One region of the Kingella potus genome, then DNA from elsewhere that is predicted to be linked to it. Evidence: riboswitches for the same ligand, from Rfam matches in the RefSeq annotation. Region 1 holds a riboswitch; the other holds the start of a gene.
The links. Region 1 has a riboswitch for thiamine pyrophosphate ahead of thiC (phosphomethylpyrimidine synthase ThiC). Riboswitches for the same ligand answer to the same signal wherever they lie in the genome.

Region 2: it holds a riboswitch for thiamine pyrophosphate, as region 1 does, so the genes downstream of both, cytX (putative hydroxymethylpyrimidine transporter CytX) here and thiC (phosphomethylpyrimidine synthase ThiC) in region 1, are expected to answer to the same signal.

Annotation. Positions count from the first base shown of each region.
Region 1 covers NZ_UGJJ01000001.1:1,265,621-1,271,470, forward strand. Annotated here, with positions in the region: gene trmD (tRNA (guanosine(37)-N1)-methyltransferase TrmD) at 1-429, shown strand, start outside; gene rplS (50S ribosomal protein L19) at 426-791, shown strand; TPP riboswitch at 1,055-1,159, shown strand; gene thiC (phosphomethylpyrimidine synthase ThiC) at 1,258-3,132, shown strand; gene DYE40_RS05890 (molecular chaperone HscC) at 3,587-5,299, shown strand; gene DYE40_RS12920 (DUF4357 domain-containing protein) at 5,650-5,850, shown strand, end outside.
Region 2 covers NZ_UGJJ01000001.1:1,139,510-1,145,359, reverse strand. Annotated here, with positions in the region: gene DYE40_RS05265 (thiazole synthase) at 1-361, opposite strand, end outside; gene thiS (sulfur carrier protein ThiS) at 392-586, opposite strand; gene thiE (thiamine phosphate synthase) at 803-1,417, opposite strand; gene DYE40_RS05250 (META domain-containing protein) at 1,492-1,938, opposite strand; gene DYE40_RS05245 (FAD-dependent oxidoreductase) at 2,013-3,116, opposite strand; gene cytX (putative hydroxymethylpyrimidine transporter CytX) at 3,232-4,428, opposite strand; TPP riboswitch at 4,502-4,604, opposite strand; gene DYE40_RS13355 (PTS sugar transporter subunit IIA) at 4,866-5,276, shown strand; gene DYE40_RS05230 (HPr family phosphocarrier protein) at 5,281-5,550, shown strand; gene ptsP (phosphoenolpyruvate--protein phosphotransferase) at 5,552-5,850, shown strand, end outside.

The DNA of each region.
Region 1 (5,850 bases):
CGTTACGAAGGCATAGACGAACGCCTGCTGCAATGCGGTGTGGACGAAGAAATCGGCATTGGCGATTTCGTCGTTTCCGGCGGGGAACTGCCCGCAATGATGCTGATGGACGCGGTATTGCGGCTGGTTCCAGGCGTATTGGGCGACATACAGTCCGCCGAGCAGGACTCGTTTTCAGACGGCCTCTTGGATTGTCCGCACTATACGCGCCCGACAGAATTTCAGGGCATGGCTGTTCCGGCGGTTTTACGCTCGGGCAACCACGGCCTGATTGCCGAGTGGCGGTTGGAACAATCGCTGCGACGCACTTTGGCGCGCCGGCCGGATTTGCTGGCACGGCGCAGTTTGATCCCACAGGAAGCCCGCCTCTTGCGGAAAATCGAGCAAGAGCAACGGGTCATCCCATTAGACTCAGGAAATAAACAATGAACCTCATCCAGCAACTGGAACAAGAAGAAATCGCCCGCTTGGGCAAACAAATCCCCGAATTCGCGCCGGGCGACACCGTAGTCGTCCATGTGCGCGTGGTCGAAGGCACACGCAGCCGTTTGCAGGCTTACGAAGGTGTGGTTATCGCCCGCCGCAACCGTGGGCTGAACAGCAACTTCATCGTCCGCAAAATTTCCAGCGGCGAAGGCGTGGAACGTACTTTCCAGCTTTATTCTCCGGCCGTGGAAAAAATCGAAGTAAAACGCCGTGGCGATGTCCGCCGTGCCAAACTGTACTATCTGCGCGGCCTGACCGGCAAAGCGGCGCGTATCAAAGAAAAACTGCCCGCCCGCAAATCATAAGCCCGATTGTTCCGATAAAACCTGCCGTTTCTGCGGCAGGTTTTTTACCGTATGCAACGATAAAAAACGGATTTTTCTGCTTTTGGCAGCAAAGGCCGTCTGAAAATAAGTGGAGCAAATATAGAAAAGATGTAAGACAGCAGGCTGCCGACAGTACGGCAAGGAGCAGAAATGCCGCAGATTTTTTCTTTTGGCTCATATACTTTCAGACGGCCACGCCAAAGCCCGCTTGCCCCGCCGTGTCGAATTGTGTTTTAATCGGCGGCACGAAACAGGGGTGCTGCGCTACGGTATGCAGAGCGCGGCTGAGAATCACCCTTATACCCGATCAGGATAATACCTGCGTGGGGAGTTTTCAGCACGGATACTTTTTCAGACGGCCTCGTGCCGCAGAATGTGCCGGAGGCCGTCTGAAAGCCAAACCGCTCCTGTTTCCTTGTTTGCAACGAGAAACAGGAGTTTTTTTATGGTACGCAAATCAGACGGCCGCGAAGCCGCGCAACTGGATGAACTGAGCCGCGACATCGGCATCCGCTTCCAATATCCCAATTCCGACAAAATCTATCTGACCGGCAGCCGCGCCGACATACGCGTGCCGCTGCGCGAAATCCGCCAAGACGACACCGTTACCGGCAAAGGCCGCGAGCCCAATCCGCCGATTCCCGTGTACGACACCAGCGGCGTGTACGGCGACCCGGATGCGCCTGTCGATTTGAAACAAGGCCTGCCGCACATCCGCAGCGCGTGGCTGGACGAGCGCGGCGACACCGAAATTCTGGCCGGCCTGTCGAGCGAATACGGCCGCGAACGCGCCCACGACCCCGCCACCGCCCATCTGCGTTTCAACCAGATTACCCGCCCGCGCCGCGCCAAAGCGGGCAGAAACGTCAGCCAGATGCACTATGCCCGCCAAGGCATCATCACGCCGGAAATGGAATTTGTGGCGATACGCGAGCGCATGAAGATGGACGAGGTTTTCAGACGGCCCGAATACGCCAAAATCATCAAACAGCACGCGGGCGAACATTTCGGCGCAAACCTGCCCCTGCACCCCGACCAGATCACGCCCGAATTTGTGCGCCGCGAAATCGCCGCCGGCCGCGCCATCATTCCCGCCAACATCAACCACCCCGAACTCGAACCGATGATTATCGGCCGCAATTTCCGCGTCAAAATCAACGGCAATCTGGGCAACTCGGCGGTAACGTCCAGCCTGACCGAAGAAGTGGAAAAAATGGTGTGGTCGCTGCGCTGGGGCGCGGACACGATTATGGATTTGTCCACCGGCGCACACATCCACGAAACGCGCGAATGGATTATCCGCAACGCGCCCGTGCCCATCGGCACCGTGCCCATTTATCAGGCGCTGGAAAAAACCGGCGGTATAGCCGAAGACCTCACTTGGGAACTGTTCCGCGACACGCTCATCGAGCAGGCCGAACAGGGCGTGGACTATTTCACCATCCACGCGGGCGTGCTGCTGCGCTATGTGCCGCTGACCGCCGGACGCATCACCGGCATCGTGTCGCGCGGCGGCTCGATTATGGCCAAATGGTGTCTGGCGCACCATCAGGAAAACTTCCTCTACACCCATTTCGACGAAATCTGCGAAATCATGAAAGCCTACGACGTGTCGTTCAGCCTCGGCGACGGCCTGCGCCCGGGCTGCATTGCCGATGCCAACGATGCCGCCCAGTTCGGCGAACTGCACACGCTGGGCGGGCTGACCGCCAAAGCATGGAAGCACGACGTGCAGGTGATGATTGAAGGCCCCGGCCATGTGCCGCTGCAACGGGTGAAGCAGAACATGACCGAAGAGCTGCAACACTGTTTTGAAGCACCGTTTTACACGCTCGGCCCGCTGGTTACCGACATCGCCCCCGGCTACGACCACATCACCTCGGGCATAGGCGCGGCCAATATCGGCTGGTACGGCACGGCCATGCTCTGCTACGTTACCCCCAAAGAACACTTGGGACTGCCCGACAAAGAAGACGTGCGCACCGGCATCATCACCTACAAGCTCGCCGCCCACGCCGCCGATTTGGCCAAAGGCTGGCCGGGCGCGCAGCTCCGCGACAACGCCTTGTCCAAAGCCCGCTTCGAATTCCGCTGGCGCGACCAGTTCCGCCTCGGCCTCGACCCCGAACGCGCCGAAAGTTACCACGACCAGACCCTGCCGGCCGAAGGCGCGAAAGTGGCGCATTTCTGCTCGATGTGCGGCCCCAAATTCTGCTCGATGAAAATCACGCAGGAAGTGCGCGACTATGCCGCCGCACAAAAAGGCATGGAAGAAAAAGCCATCGAATTTATGAAAAAAGGCGCGGAAATATACAGCTAGGCCGCCCAAACGCTGCGGCGGCACAAGGCAGGCCGTCTGAAAACCGGCCTGCTTCGGCAAAGATGCAGGGTTTTGTGCAAATCGTCCGTGCAAAAAACCGCCGCCGCGCAGTCCGACAGGCGGCAAACGTGCGGCGTAAGGCAGGCCGTCTGAAAGATACAGGCCGTCTGAAAAAAGATTTCCGTCTGCGCGGACACGGTGTTTTGCCGCGATTCCGCATCCCGTCTGTTCAGGTGCGGACGGGTGGCGGAACAAAATAAATACCAGGCCGCAGTTGAACAGGCAGCAGCAAAGCGCAGTAGGTTTTTTATTTTGTTCCGCGATATGTCATGCCGGACGTTTGACGGCATTTTGGCTGCTCGGGCAGGCTTGTGCCGTTTGCCGCCGTCCTTTCCATTCCTTTGCGCTGCCTTTACAATAAGCCCCTTTGTCCACAACGGCGCAACCTGAAATCATGACCCCGCAAATCGGTATCGACCTGGGTACCACCAACAGTCTCGCTGCCCAGTTTCTCGACGGCAAAACCCGCCTGATTCCCAACCGCCTCGGCCATTTTCTGACACCTTCCGTCGTCAGTGCCGACGATGCCGGCAATATTCTGGTCGGCCTCGCCGCCCGCGAGCGTTTGCGTACCGCGCCGCAGTCCACCGCTTCGGCGTTCAAACGCTTTATGGGTACAGAAAAAACCTTCCGCATCGGCGGCAAAAATTTCCGTGCCGAAGAATTGTCCGCGCTGGTACTCAAACAGATTAAAGAGGATGCGGAGGCCTTTTTGGGCGAAGCCGTGCGCGACATCGTGCTGACCGTGCCCGCCTATTTCAACGCCATCCAGCGGCAGGCCACGCGCAATGCCGCGCAAATGGCCGGACTGAATGTGCTGCGCCTGCTGAACGAACCCACCGCTGCCGGCCTTGCCTACGGCTTGCAGGAGCGTCCCGACGACACCCGTTTTCTGATTTACGACCTCGGCGGCGGCACTTTCGACGTGTCCGTTTTGGACTATTTCGACGGCGTGGTGCAGGTTTCCGCCAGCGCGGGCGACAACCATCTCGGCGGCGAAGACTTTGTGCAGGTGCTGCGCCACTGTTTTTTGCAGCGTTGCAAGAACGAGCTGAGCGACGAAGAGCGCATCAAACTCAGCGTCAGCAGCGAATTGTGGCAGACGCTGGAAACCGCCAAGCGCAGGCTGGGCGAGGAAATGCAGGCCGAAATCTCCGCCCGCCTCGACGGCCGCACGGTTTGCGCCACAATAAGCCGCGACGAATTTTACGAAGCTGCCAAGCCGCTGGTGGCACGCCTGCGCCGCCCGTTGGAACGCGCCCTGCGCGATGCCAAGCTGCGTCCCGAACAGATTGACAGCATTATCCTTGTCGGCGGTGCCACCCGTATGCCGCTGATCCGTCAAAGCATTGCCCAGCTGTTCCGCCGCATCGCCACCGTATCCGTCAATCCCGACGAGGCCATCGCACGCGGTGCGGCGGTACAGGCCGCCTTAATCGCCCGCGATGCCAGCGTGGAAGAAGTGGTGCTGACCGATGTGATGCCTTTTTCCCTGGGCGTGGAAACCGGCATCTTTTTGGAAAACGGCGAAAAAATCGAAGGCCGCTTTTCGCCGATTATCGAACGCAATATGCCTGTTCCGGTGTCGCGCACCGAACGTTACGTTACCGCCTACGACAACCAAAGTGCCATCCGTTTTGATGTTTTTCAGGGAGAATCCGCTGTTGCCAAAGAAAACCTGCTGTTGGGCAGCGTGGAAATCAAAATCCCGTCCCGTCCCGCCGGCGAAGTGTACGCCGACGTGCGTTTCAGCTATGACATCAACGGCCTGCTCGATGTGGACATCAGCAACGACGAATTTGACATCCGTGCCAACCAGACCTTCCGCCACAACAGCGCGAATCTGAGCGAAGCCGAAATCCAAGCCTCGCTGGCCAAACTCGCCGCACTCAAAGTCCACCCGCGCGAGCAGCAGGAAAACGTTTATCTCTTGGAAAAAGCCAAACGGCTTTACGAGGAATATCTCGGCGACCAACGCCAAACCATCGGCCATGCACTTGCCCAGTTTGAGCGCGTACTCGAAAGCCAGGATCCTGCCGCCATCCGCCGTGCGCAGAAGGAATTTGGCGGGTTTTTGGAACATTACGACGGCGGCTGGCTGCTGTAAGGCCGTCTGAAAGCCGACAGGCCGTCTGAAAACAGGGTGCTGCCCAAACCCCGTTTTCAGACGGCCTGATTGTTTGATGGCGGATGAAAAATATAGCGGGACAGAATAGACAGGCCGCAAGGACGCAGGTTTGTTATTTTGTTCCACTATATGAGCGTTAATTTGTGCTGTTCCCAGCGTAGGCCAACACCGCCGCACGGCTTGCACTCGACAACGGTACGGCGGGTAACAGCCCCCGCCACCTGATTGATTCCATCCGCTCCGACTGTGAAAACATCTTTGACGAAATCGACACTCTGCTGGCCGGCTCGCTTATCAATAAAGAATATGCGGACTATGCCCCCAAAAGCCTGCTCAAACTTCGGGAGCAATGGCTTTCAGACGGCCTGCTGGCAGAACACAACCCAAAGCAATACCGCCTGCAACAAGACTACACTTTCAGCAGCCCCAACTATGCTGCCGTTATGGTTATCGGAAAAAATGCCGACGGCTGGCTGGAATGGAAAACCGCCGAGGGTAAAACCCTGCACGACTGCTTCCGCAGCGGCCAT
Region 2 (5,850 bases), 130 kb from region 1:
GGATTCCGGCGGCTTCGACCAGTTGGAACACATCGGGCTGCAAGGTGTCGTCGTCGCCGATGAGTTCCAGTTTAATCCAATCGGTTTCAAACACTTCGCGCGCCATTTGCGCGGTGGTTACCGCTTCCTGCACGCTCTGGCAGCCTGCGGTGTTGGGCAGCACGGGGATGCCGGTCTGCTGCAAAAGCTCCCAAAAGCCCTGCCCGTGGGTTTCGCCCGCGCTTTGGGCGCGGCGCAGCGCCACGGTAATCATCGCCGGATGCGCCGCCTCCACCGACATTCTGAGGATGTCGGGGCTGGGATAGGCGGCCGTGCCCAAAAGCAGGCGGGAGGGGAAAGTGTGCCGGTACAGGGTGAGCATGGCGGGTTCCTTTTTTGGTGTGCGGACGGCCTAGCCGCCGACGACGGGGCGCACGATGTCGATTTTGTCGTTTTCGTGCAGGCGGGTCTGCGCGTAGGCGGATTTGGCGACAAACTCGGTGTTCACCGCCACGGCAAAGGGCTTTTGCGGCGCGGCTTGGGCGATCAGATCGGCCAGGGTTGCGCCGTGCAGTTCGGCGGGTTCGCCGTTGAGGATGATGTGCATCGGATGTTCTCCTGAAACAGGTGCGGGGCGGGCGGCGGGGCGGACAGAGTATGCGGCTCGGGCGGTATTCCGCAACACGGCTTGCTGTTTTTCAGACGGCCTCTGCGGCTCAAACAAGGCCGCGTGTGCCGCCGCACGACACACCCTGCTCGGATTTCGGTTTTCAGACGGCCTCTACCGCCCGAAAGGCCGTCTGAAAAGACGGGTTGGCGCGGGCTAATCCCATAAGGCCTGAAACGCTTTCACGACGGCTTCGGGGTTTTCGGCTTCGGTTACGGCGCGGACGGCCGCCAGCGACGATACGCCGGTCTGCAACACTTCCTCCGCATTGTCCAAACCGATGCCGCCGATGGCCACGACGGGCGTGTTTCCCGCCTGTTTCACATATTCGCGCAGCTTGTCCAAGCCCTGCGGCGCGGTGGGCATTTGCTTGGTGGTGGTCGGGAAAATCGCGCCGCTGGCAACGTAGCTGGGATGCACCGACAGGGCGCGGGCGAGTTCGTTTACCGAGTGCGTGCTCAAACCGAGGCGCAGCCCTGCGGCGGCGATGGCGGCCAGGTCGGCGGTGTCCATGTCTTCCTGCCCCAAATGTACGCCGTATGCGCCCGCCTCTATGGCTTCGCGCCAGTGGTCGTTGATGAAAAGCTGGGTTTTGCCGCCCGCGCAGGCGGCAACGCATTCGGCGATTTCGCGGCGCAGCGCGTCGCCCGAGAGCGTTTTGCAGCGGAGCTGGACGGTGTCCGCGCCTGCTTCGGCCATGCGTTTCACCCATTCGGCGGTGGGGACGACGGCGTAGAATTTGAGCGGGGCGCGCAGGGGGGGGAAGGTCATGTTGTTCCTTTGGCTTGTGTGGTTTTCAGACGGCCTGCCGCAATCGGAGGCCGTCTGAAAACTTCGGAATAAGGCTATTTCACCGCTTTGAGCAGCGTGTTGCCCTGCTTGTCTTTCAGCAGCAGGCTGCCTTTGTCGAACGCGTAGGCGGCGGTTTGTTCCAGCGCGGCGGCCAAAGCCTGTTCGCGCTTCATCAGGGCGGGTTCGCAGGCCATCAGGGTGGAGGCGGGCGCGGCGAATTTGAGGCCGGACGCGCCTGCTTCGTAGCTGCCGGACAGCTTGTTGCAGCCCGCGCTGCCGCCGAATGCGGAACGCGCCGCATCGAAAGAAAGGCGGGCGTTTGCATCGGCGGGCAGGGCTGCGCCGCCGATTTCGGCAATGCGCCATCCGCCTTCCAGAGACGGGGCGGCGGCATCTTGGGCGCGGCTCTGCCCCGCAGGCGTTTGGCCGGCTTGCGGGTTTTGGCCGGCGGTGCAGGCGGCAAGGGCGAGCAGGGCGGCGGTTTGCCAAACGGTTTTCATGGTGTTTGCTCCTTTATTTGTTTGTCGGACGGTTTTCAGACGGCCTGAAACGGGAAGCAGGCCGTCTGAAAGGTTTATACGCGAATATACGCCAATCCGCTCTCTTCGTCGGCATCGGGTACGCTGCCGCCGCCGGCCAGATGCTCTGCCAGGCGGACGGCGGCGGCGGTTACGGCGGGGGCAATCATGAAGCCGTGGCGGAACAGGCCGTTGATTTCGATCAGCCGCGCGGACGGGTCGTAGCGGATTTCGGGGTTGTGGTGGTTGAGCGCGGGGCGCAGGCCGGTGGCGGTTTCCAATACCTGTGCTTCGCCGAAGGCGGGGTGTACGGCATAGAGTGCCGACAGCAGTTCCAAGCCGCTGCGCACGCTCACGGGGGCTTGGCTTTCGCTTTCGATTTGGGTCGCGCCGATGACAAACAGGTGGTTTTCTTTCGGGGCGATGTAGAGCGGGTAGCGCGGGTGCAGCAGGCGCACGGGGCGGCGCAGCTCCACTTCGGGGGCATACACGCGCACGACTTCGCCGCGCACGCCGCGCAGGCGGCTGCCCTGATTTTCGGAGTTTGCCGACGGCCTTTTGTTCCAAGCGTCTTTTGCGCCGTAGCCCCGGCAGTCGATTACCCAGCCGTATTTCCCCGCGAGGTGTGCGGGATCGGCTTCGGTGTGCCACAGGGTTTGCACGCCGAGGGTGTCGAGCCGGCCGGCAAGGGCGTTCAACATCTGTCGGTTGTCGAGCTGGCCTTCGGCGGGCAGGTAGAGGCCGTCTGAAAAACGCCCCGCAAGCTGCGGTTCGTGTGCGGCGATGTCGGCGGCGTGCCAATGCACGCTTTGCGCGCCCGCGCGTTCGAGCCGCTGCCCGAACTGTACGGCCAGGGGCTTGTCCTGCGTGTGCCACACAATCAGGCTGCCGTTTTCCTGCATCATGACGGGGGTGTCCAGGCGGGACGCGATGCCGCGCCAAAGCGCGATGCTTTTTTCGCCGAGCAACACGGCTTCGGGCGTGGCATCGGCGGCTTCGGCGGCGGGCGCGAGCATGGCGGCGGCGACATAGGCGGCGGAATCCGCGCCGTCGCGCGCGCCTTTTTCAAACAGGGTAACGGCGCAGCCGCGTTCGGCAAGCTGCATGGCGGTGAGGCGGCCGGACAGCCCGCCGCCGACGATGGCGATGTTTTGCGTCATGATTGGCTTTCTTGGGGTGGGTTGGAGGGAATACGGCGGGCGTTGCAGGCGTTTTCAGACGGCCTGCGGCTGCCCGAAGCGCGGATTGCGAACCCGCTCCGCGTGATTGTTCGGCTTACTGCGTTTGGCGGCGGGTCAGCAGGCGTACGGCCACGGTCAGAGCCGCCACCGCCGCCATCACGGGCGCGGTCAGGCCGATGCCGCTTTCCCATTCTGCGGCCAGCAGGTAGCGGTACAGCACGAAGCCGGCCAGCCACACCGCCAGCCCCGCCCAGTCGAAATCGAGGCTGGTGTCGCGGCGTTTCATCACGAAAAAGTCGGTAATCAGCACCGCCGCCATCGGCGCGAACACCGACGCAATCAGCAGCAGAAAGCCTTCGTATTCGCTCATGGTGAGGAACACCGCCAAAGCCGTACCCAGCAGCGTAACGGCCACGGCCACGGGAATTTCGGCAAAGCCGCGCCAGATGTTGTTCGCGCTCACGCCGGCGGAATAGGTGTCGAGAAACGCGGTGGTAACGGTGGACACCACCACCACAAACACGCCCGCCGTTACCAGCCCCGCGCCGAGCAGAATCGCCGCCGCGTCGCTCTGGCCGGTAAACAGCGCGGCCGCCAGACCGAGCGCGTACATCCAGCAGCTTGTCAGCGTGTACGACACCGCCGAAGCGGCCGAAGCGGCCACAGGGCGTTGCGAATTGCGCGTGTAGTCCGCCGCCAGCGGCAGCCACGACAGCGGCATCGCCGCCGACAGTTCCACCGCCGTGCCGAAGCTCATTTCTCCGGCAGGCGCGGCGGCGGCGGCAGGCGTTGCGCCGAACACTTTCCAGCTCAGCCACAGCATCACCAGCAGCATCGCCGACACCACCGCCACTTTCAGACGGCCTGTTTCCCGCGCGCCCGACAGCAGCCACACCACAATCAGCGCACCAATCGCCAAAGCCCAAAGCAGATACGAATCCGCCTGCAACAGCTCCCGGCCCAAAGCCGCGCTGACCGTTGCGCCGTAGTACACCATTACCGCCGTCCAGCCGATAAGCTGCAAGACGTTGGCCGCCGAAAACAAGACCGAGCCGCGCCGCCCGAACGACAGGCGCACGCTCTCCATCGAGCTTTTGCCCGTAACCGCGCCGATATACGCCGCCGCGAAAAACAGCACGCCGCCGATCAGGTGGCCGAGAATCTGCGCCAGCATCCCGCGCTCCCAACCCAAAGGGGCGAACAGGGTGCCGGCGGCGATTTCGGTAACGGATACCGACGCGCCGAACCAGATCAGCGCGGCGGAAGAAGCGGAAAGGGGTTTGCCCGACATGAAAAAATCCTTTGCAGATTGCTTTGGGGAACGGGGCGGGAAAGACGGAAGGAAAACGGAGAAGTGCCGCAGAAGGTGTTTGACACTTGATCCCTACGCAGGCATGACCCCGACAGGTTCAACGGATTCCGCGTTTGCGGTCTCAGCCCTTTTGCAGGACACTCCGACAAGAATGCGGCGCAGTTTACACAAAGTAACGGCTTTTGGCAAAAACCGCCATTGCCGCAGGCTATAAGGCCGCACGCGGGCCGACGGCTTTTCAGACGGCCTGTCTCTTCCGCAGCCCGCCCCCGCACGCGGCACAGCGTTTGCCGGTTTTTTCTGCGGCGGCGGGCATCAAGGCGGGATGTGCCGCCCTGCCGCGTTTCACATATAATGCCGCCTCCCACAACATCAAAAGGCCGTCTGAAAACAAAAAACGGCAGCAGGAACACACTATGATCGGCATCATCATCGTTACCCACGAAACCCTCGGCAAAGCCTATGCGCAGCTGGCAGACCATTTTTTTTCCGAAATTCCCGAATGCGTGCGCATTCTCGGCGTGGAGCGTACGGAAGACCACGAAAGCATCATCCGCCGCACCTGCCAAATGATCGGCAGCCTCGGCGCACCGCACGGCGTGCTGGTGCTGACCGACATTTTCGGAGCAACGCCGTGCAACGCCGCCCGCAAACTCGTCGTGCCGCAGCAAGTGGCCATGCTCACCGGCCTGAACGCGCCGATGCTGATTAAAGCCGTGCAATACTGCGGCTCTGCCGACAATCTGGAGCAATTCACCGAGTCGGTGCGCCTTGCCGCCCTCAACGGCATCATCGCCATCACCCGCCCGCCCGAAGCAGAAAGCTGAAACCATGCAGAAACAAGACATCGAAATCATCAACAAACTCGGCCTGCACGCCCGCGCGTCCAGCAAATTCGTTCAGACGGCCTCCCCCTTCAAAAGCGAAGTATGGGTAACGCGCAACGGCCAGCGCGTCAACGGCAAAAGCATCATGGGGCTGATGATGCTCGCCGCCGCCAAAGGCAGCACCGTTACCCTCGAAACCGAAGGCGAAGACGAAGCCGCAGCCATGCAGGCACTCGCGGCACTCATCGGCAACCGTTTCGGCGAAGGAGAATAAAATGGGTATCGTGCTGCACGGAGTGGCCGCAGGCAAAGGCATCGCCATCGGCCGCGCCCACCTGGTCGTACGCGGACGCGAAGAAGTGCCGCAATACGCCTTATCAGACAACGAAGTGGCCGCCGAAACCGCCCGTTTCGACAGTGCCGTGAAAACCACCCGCCGCCAGCTCGAACAAATCCGCAGCGCGATCCCCGAAAACGCCCCCACCGAACTGGGCGCGTTCATCTCCCTGCACCTGATGCTGCTCTCCGACGTAACCCTGTCGCGCGAACCGGCCGACATCATCGCAGAGCAGCA